Linked DNA regions of Orrella dioscoreae. Each later gene encodes a partner of the first gene's protein in a complex. Links are inferred from orthologs where the notes say so. Each region holds a gene or a part of one and is shown on either strand. Other genes may lie near its edges.

Evidence for each region.
Region 2: the proteins of tsaE (region 1) and tsaD are in contact, whole or in part, in a crystal structure (PDB 6N9A), measured with the Thermotoga maritima proteins. The link is inferred for Orrella dioscoreae from one-to-one orthologs. Residues at the interface, in WP_004082108.1 of Thermotoga maritima: Leu37, Gly38, Lys46, Lys57, Val59, Lys60, Ser61, Thr63, Phe64, Thr65, Leu66, Met67, Val69, Pro71, Tyr82, Arg83, Leu84, Asp86, Asp88, Phe89, Asp93, Ile128, Asp130, Glu131, Arg134; in WP_004082750.1 of Thermotoga maritima: Cys10, Asp11, Arg49, His50, Leu82, Gly84, Gly135, Gly136, Glu154, Thr155, Leu156, Asp157, Asp158, Ser159, Glu162, Asp165, Lys166, Arg169, Leu170, Tyr175, Lys213, Thr214, Leu217, Tyr218, Gln221, Arg222, Asn324.

What each region holds. Positions count from the first base shown.
Region 1 is NZ_LT907988.1:3,506,751-3,510,049, forward strand. The notes cover bases 167-3,153. They hold tsaE (tRNA (adenosine(37)-N6)-threonylcarbamoyltransferase complex ATPase subunit type 1 TsaE), read left to right. Parts: upstream 167-1,371; coding sequence 1,372-1,935; downstream 1,936-3,153. Other genes in these bases: fumC (class II fumarate hydratase), read right to left, coding at 167-1,227; ODI_RS16330 (N-acetylmuramoyl-L-alanine amidase), read left to right, coding at 1,863-3,153. In the rest of the region: more of fumC, read right to left, coding at 1-166; more of ODI_RS16330, read left to right, coding at 3,154-3,236. UniProt on the Escherichia coli protein: Required for the formation of a threonylcarbamoyl group on adenosine at position 37 (t(6)A37) in tRNAs that read codons beginning with adenine.
Region 2 is NZ_LT907988.1:2,254,358-2,257,642, reverse strand. Bases 286-3,258 are described here. They hold tsaD (tRNA (adenosine(37)-N6)-threonylcarbamoyltransferase complex transferase subunit TsaD), read right to left. Parts: upstream 2,308-3,258; coding sequence 1,264-2,307; downstream 286-1,263. Other genes in these bases: ODI_RS10540 (NCS2 family permease), read left to right, coding at 2,340-3,258; plsY (glycerol-3-phosphate 1-O-acyltransferase PlsY), read left to right, coding at 580-1,233; surE (5'/3'-nucleotidase SurE), read right to left, coding at 286-426. Also shown: more of surE, read right to left, coding at 1-285; more of ODI_RS10540, read left to right, coding at 3,259-3,285.

The DNA.
Region 1 (3,299 bases):
CGTCACCAGCATCAGCGACCGGTCGACCAGTTCCTGGATGCGCTCGCGGTTGGGCTCGATGCCCGCCGCGCAGTGCTTGTCGAAGCTGGCCAGGCCGTCGGTCAAGAGGCGCACCGACTGCAGGAAGTTGTGGATGATGACCGGCTTGTAGACGTTCAGTTCGAAGTTGCCGCTGGCGCCGCCGATATTGATGGCGACGTCGTTGCCCAGCACCTGGGCCGCCAACATCGTGAGCGCCTCGCACTGCGTCGGATTGACCTTGCCCGGCATGATCGAGCTGCCCGGCTCGTTCTCGGGAATGCTGATCTCGCCCAGGCCCGAACGCGGGCCGCTGGACAGCCAGCGCACGTCGTTGGCGATCTTCATGGCGGCGGCGGCCAGGGTCTTCAGCGCGCCGTGCGCGAACAGCAGGCCTTCATGGCCGGCCAGCGCCTGGAACTTGTTGGGAGCGGACACGAAGGCGACGCCCGTGTCCTTGGCCAGGGCCTCGGCCACGCGCACGCTGAACTCGGGATGCGCGTTCAGGCCGGTACCGACGGCCGTGCCGCCGATGGCCAGCTGATGCAGGCCCGGCAGCGACGCACGGATCTGCTGCGCCGCCAGGTCCAGTTGCGCCACGTGGCCGGACAACTCCTGGCCCAGCGTGAGCGGCGTGGCGTCCTGCAGATGGGTGCGGCCGATCTTCACGATGTCGGCAAAGGCCTGGCTCTTGGCTTGCAGGGTTTCGCGCAGGGCCATGAGCGAGGGCAGCAGGCGCTGCTCGACTTCCAGCGCGGCGGCCACGTGCATGGCGGTCGGGAAGACGTCGTTGGACGACTGGCCGCGGTTCACGTGATCGTTGGGGTGCACCTTGCGGGCCTCGCCCCGCTCGCCGCCCAGGATTTCCGACGCGCGATTGGCCAGCACCTCGTTCATGTTCATGTTGCTCTGCGTGCCCGAACCGGTCTGCCAGACCGACAGCGGGAATTCGCCGGGCCAATGGCCGTCCACGACCTCGCCAGCGGCCTGCTCGATGGCGCGGGCCAGCTTGGGATCCAGCTCGCCCAGCTCCGCATTGACGGTGGCGGCCGCGCGCTTCAGGCGGGCAAGGGCGTCGACCAGCGCCACGGGCATTTTCTCGGTGGAGATGGCGAAGAACTGCAGCGAACGCTGCGTCTGGGCGCCCCACAGATGGTCGGCGGGCACTTCGATGGGACCGAATGTGTCTTTTTCGATACGGACGGACATGACGATCAGGCTCCGGTGCGGACCTCGGTGGACCGAGATCAATTGAGAACTGTTATCAACATTGCCCAAGGATAGCAGACCCGTCCCGTCCCCGGTTCCTTGGCCTTCCTATAATCCCGCCTATTCCTTGCCCGGATGACCGACATGACAGCCCTGGCCACGTTAAGCCTTGATCTTCCTGATGAAATTGCCACGCAGACGCTGGCACACCAGCTCGCGCCGCTGGCCATCGACCGTCCCCGGGACGCGCCGGCCGATGCCCCGCCGGGTCCCGCGGCAGGGGGACGCATCCACCTGCGCGGCGACCTCGGGGCGGGCAAAACCACGCTGGTGCGAGCGCTGCTGCGGGCCGCCGGCATTACAGGTCGTATCAAAAGTCCAAGCTATGCCCTGCTTGAATCTTATAAAATTTCTAACTTATACTTCTATCATCTTGATTTTTATAGATTTAGCGACCCGCGAGAATGGTTGGACGCGGGATTGCGCGACATCGTGCGCCACGATGCGCTGGTTTTGATCGAATGGCCCGAGCGGGCGCAGGGTCTTCTGCCCCCGCCCGACCTGGACGTCGAACTGGTGTACGCAGGTGAAGGCCGGCGCGCGCAACTGACCGCTTTTTCCGCGAGAGGGCAAGCATGGCTGACAGCACTGAACACTCCCGACGCGGCCTCCCCCTCGCCGCGGAAGCCGCCACCCGGCGGCGCCTGATCGGCGCGGCAGCGACGCTGCTGCTGCTGCCCGTCCTGCCGCGCGTCGGCTACGCGGCCACCATCCTGGCGGTGCGCACCTGGCCCGCCGACGAATACACCCGCATCACCCTGGAACTGGACAGCGAGCTGAAGGCCGAGCACTTCACGCTGGAAGGCCCGCATCGCCTGGTCGTGGACATCGACGGCCTGACGATGACGCAGGCGCTGAACGACCTGGTCTCCAAGGTGCGTCCGGACGATCCCTACATTGCCGCGGTCCGCGTGGCCCAGAACCGCTCCAACGTGGTGCGCCTGGTGTTCGACCTGAAGCAGCCCATCGCGCCGCAGGTCTTCACGCTGAAACCCGTGGGCGACTACCAGTACCGCCTGGTGCTGGACCTGTACCCCAAGGTCGCGCAGGACCCCATCGTCGCCCTGCTGAACAAGCAGGACCAGCTCGACGACGACCCGCTTGCGAAGATCCTGGAAGACATCGCCAACAACCCCACGACGCCGGGCGAGGCCCTGCCGCCCGCGCCCTCGGTGCCCGGCCAGATCGCCGCGCCCAAGCCCTTGCCCACGCCCGAGACGCGGCCGGTGCCCCGCCCTGGCCGCCGCCGCACGCTGACCATCGCGCTGGACCCTGGCCATGGCGGCGAGGACCCCGGCGCCATCGGTGGCGGCGGCACGCGCGAAAAGGACATCGTGCTGCAGATCGCGCGCCGCCTGAAGGGCCGCATCGACGCCACGCCCGGCATGCGCGCCTACCTGACCCGCGACAACGACTTCTTCGTGCCGCTGCACGTGCGCGTGCAGAAGGCGCGCCGCGTGAAGGCCGATCTATTCATCTCCATCCATGCCGACGCCTGGATCAAGCCCTCGGCGCGCGGCTCGTCGGTGTTCGCGCTGTCCGAACGCGGCGCCAGCAGCACCACGGCGCGCATGCTGGCCAACAAGGAAAACGCGGCCGACCTGATCGGCGGCGTGAACCTGGGCAGCCAGGACAAGCAGATCGCCAAGGTCCTGCTGGATCTGTCCACCACGGCGCAGATCAATGATTCGCTGAAGGTGGGCTCGGCCCTGCTCGACGAGATCAAGAACGTCAACCGCCTGCACAAGCCGCGCGTGGAACAGGCGGGCTTTGCCGTGCTGAAGGCGCCGGACATCCCGTCCATCCTGGTCGAGACCGCCTTCATCAGCAACCCTGGCGAAGAGCGCCTGCTGCGCGATCCGAACCACCAGGAAAAGCTGGCGTCGGCCATGATGACCGGCATCCGCCGCTACTTCGACGACAATCCGCCGCTGGCTTCGGTCGGCTAAAGGCGCGCCCGGCAAGGTGTCGCCGCGCCGCCGGCCCGCCCGGGGCCCGGCGGCTACAATCAT
Region 2 (3,285 bases), 1.3 Mb from region 1 along the record:
CACCCGGCGCGCGACGGCCGCGGCGGCGTCGATGTGCTGCCAGCCCTTGTTGACCTGCGAAAAGGCGATGGCGGGAATGCCGAAGAGATAGCCTTCCGTGGCTGCGGCGACTGTGCCCGAATAAAGCGTGTCGTCGCCCATGTTGGCGCCGTTGTTGATGCCCGAGACGATCAGGTCGGGCCGGTGCTCGAGGATGCCCGTGAGCGCGACGTGCACGCAGTCGGATGGCGTGCCGTTCACATAGATGAAGCCGTTGGCGGCGGTGCGCACGGCCAGCGGGCGATTCAGGGTGAGCGAGTTGGACGCGCCGCTGTGATTGGTTTCCGGCGCCACCACCGTGATCTCGCCCAGGTCGCGCAGGGCGTCCGCCAGGGCCTGCAGGCCAGGCGCGGTGTATCCGTCGTCGTTGGAAACCAGAATATGCATGCGTCGTCCAGGAAACGGCGCCGCCCTCCTGCACAGAGGGCGCGCCGGCAAAAAAACGTGACCGAACGCGGCAGATTGTACCTTTCCCGCCACGCCCCAAAGCGCCAAACAACGACGGTAGAATGCGACCACTTCGCATCCCCCGCCATTTCCATGACCACCACCGATACCCTGCCCCTGCTTCTGCTGGTTCTCGCCGCCGCCTACCTGGTGGGGTCCGTCCCCTTCGCCGTGGTCGTCAGCCGCCTGATGGGGCTGCAGGATCCGCGCAGCTATGGCTCCGGCAACCCCGGCGCCACGAACGTGTTGCGCACGGGCAACAAGCTGGCAGCCGCCCTCACCCTGGTGGGCGACGCGGCAAAGGGCTGGCTGGCGGTCTGGGCGGTGGAAACCTGGGGGCCGGCCCACGGCCTGGGCTCGGTGGCGCTGGCGCTCACGGCACTGGCCGTCTTCCTGGGCCACCTGTATCCGGTGTTCCTGCGTTTCAAGGGCGGCAAGGGTGTCGCCACCGCGCTGGGCGTGCTGCTGGCCATCCAGCCCTGGCTGGCGCTGGCCACGGCACTGACCTGGCTGGTGGTGGCCGTGTGCTTCCGCTACTCCTCGCTGGCCGCACTGGTGGCCGCGCTGTTTGCACCGGTGTATTACCTGTTCGGCTCGGGCATCGTCTGGTACGCAGCGCGGCCCGTGGCGGCTGCCATCGCCGTCATCGGCCTGCTGCTGATCTGGCGCCACCGCGGGAATATCTCGCGCCTGATGGACGGAACGGAAGGACGTATCGGCGGAAAGAAGAAGGATCCGCAGGGCTGATCGCCCCGCGGTCCCGTCGGCCCGGGCAGGTCAGGCGGATATCTCGGCCAGGTCCCAGCGCGGCCGCACCGAGAACGCATGCTCGGTCGCCTGCGGTGCCTTGGGATCGAACAAGCCGGCGTTGACCCGCTGCGCGGCCGCGAACGCGATCATGGCGCCGTTGTCGGTGCACAGCGACAGCGGCGGGAAGAAGGCCTCGGCCTTCAGCGGGCGCAAGGCCAGCGCCAGGCGCTCGCGCAGCTTCAGGTTCGCGCCCACCCCGCCCGCCACCACGATGCGCTTGAGTCCCGTGCGTTTCAGCGCCTGGGCTGCCTTGGCCACCAGCACGTCGACGATGGCGTCCTGCGTGGCGGCGGCCAGGTCGGCCGCCAGCGCCGGCGTGTCGCCGCCCTGCTCGCGCGCCGTCTTCAGGCGCGTCAACACTGCGGTCTTCAGGCCGCTGAAGCTGAAATCGAGGTTGCCGCTGTGCAACATGGGCCTGGGCAGGCTGTGGCGCGACGCGTCGCCGTGGTTGGCCAGCGCGGCCAGTGCGGGCCCGCCCGGATAGCCCAGGCCCAGCAGCTTGGCGGTCTTGTCGAAGGCTTCGCCCGCCGCGTCGTCCAGGGTTTCGCCCAGCAGTTCATAGCGCCCCACCCCGTCCACCCGCATCAGCTGGGTGTGCCCGCCCGAGACCAGCAAGGCGATGAAGGGAAACGCCGGGGCGGGCTGCGCCAGCAGGGGCGACAGCAGGTGGCCCTCCAGGTGATGGATGGGAATGGCCGGCAGCCCGCGGGCCCAGGCCAGCGACTGGGCGAAGCTTGCCCCCACCAGCAGCGCGCCAGCCAGGCCCGGCCCGGCCGTATAGGCCACGGCGCCGACGTCGTCCAGCGTCAGGCCGGCCTCGGCCAGCACTTCGCGCGCCAGCGGCAACACCCGCCGGATGTGGTCGCGCGAGGCCAGTTCCGGCACCACGCCGCCGAAATCGGCATGCATGGCGACCTGGGTGTGGAGGGCGTGCGACAACAGGCCGCGCTCGGTACAGACCGCCGCCACGCCGGTTTCGTCGCAAGAACTTTCAAAACCTAGAATAATCATGGCCGGAATTTTACCTTTCGCGGGGAACCCCCATGTTCGAGAAGCTGTTCAAACTGCGCGATCACAACACGACGCCGCGCACCGAGGCCGTCGCCGGGCTGACGACCTTCCTCACGATGTCCTACATCATCTTCGTCAACCCGGACATCCTGTCGAGCACGGGCATGGACCGCGACGCGGTGTTCGTCGCCACCTGCCTGGCCGCGGCGCTGGGTTCGCTGATCATGGCGCTGCTGGCCAACTGGCCCATCGGCATGGCGCCGGGCATGGGACTGAACGCCTTCTTCGCCTTCACGGTGGTCGGCACCATGGGCTATTCCTGGCAACAGGCGCTGGGGGCCGTGTTCATCTCGGGCGTCATCTTCCTGATCCTGACCGTCACGCAGGTGCGCACGTGGCTGATCCAGGGCATCCCGAAATCGCTGCGCAGCGCCATTGCCGCGGGCATCGGGCTGTTCCTGGCCATCATCGCGCTCAGCAACGCCGGCATCGTGGTGGACCACCCCGCCACCAAGGTCACGCTGGGCGACCTGCGCGAACCGGGTCCGTTGTTCGCCATCCTGGGCTTCTTCATCATTGCCGCGCTGGACGCCCTGCGCGTGCGCGGCGCCATCCTGATCGGCATCCTGGCAGTCACGGCGCTGTCCATGCTGCTGGGCTTCAACACCTTCAAGGGGGTGTTCGCGCCGCCGCCCAGCATCATGCCCACCTTCATGCAGCTGGACATCATGGGCGTGCTGCAGACGGGTTTCCTGCACGTGATCCTGGTGTTCGTGCTGGTGGAAGTGTTCGACGCCACGGGCACGCTGATTGGCGTGGCGCGCCGCGCGGGCCTGGTTCGTGACGGCGAGGCCCAGCGCCTGGGCCGCCCGCTGATGGCCGACAGCACCGCCATCGTCGCGGGCTCGATGCTGGGCACCAGCAGCACCACCGCCTTCGTGGAAAGCGCTTCGGGCGTGCAGGCGGGCGGGCGTACCG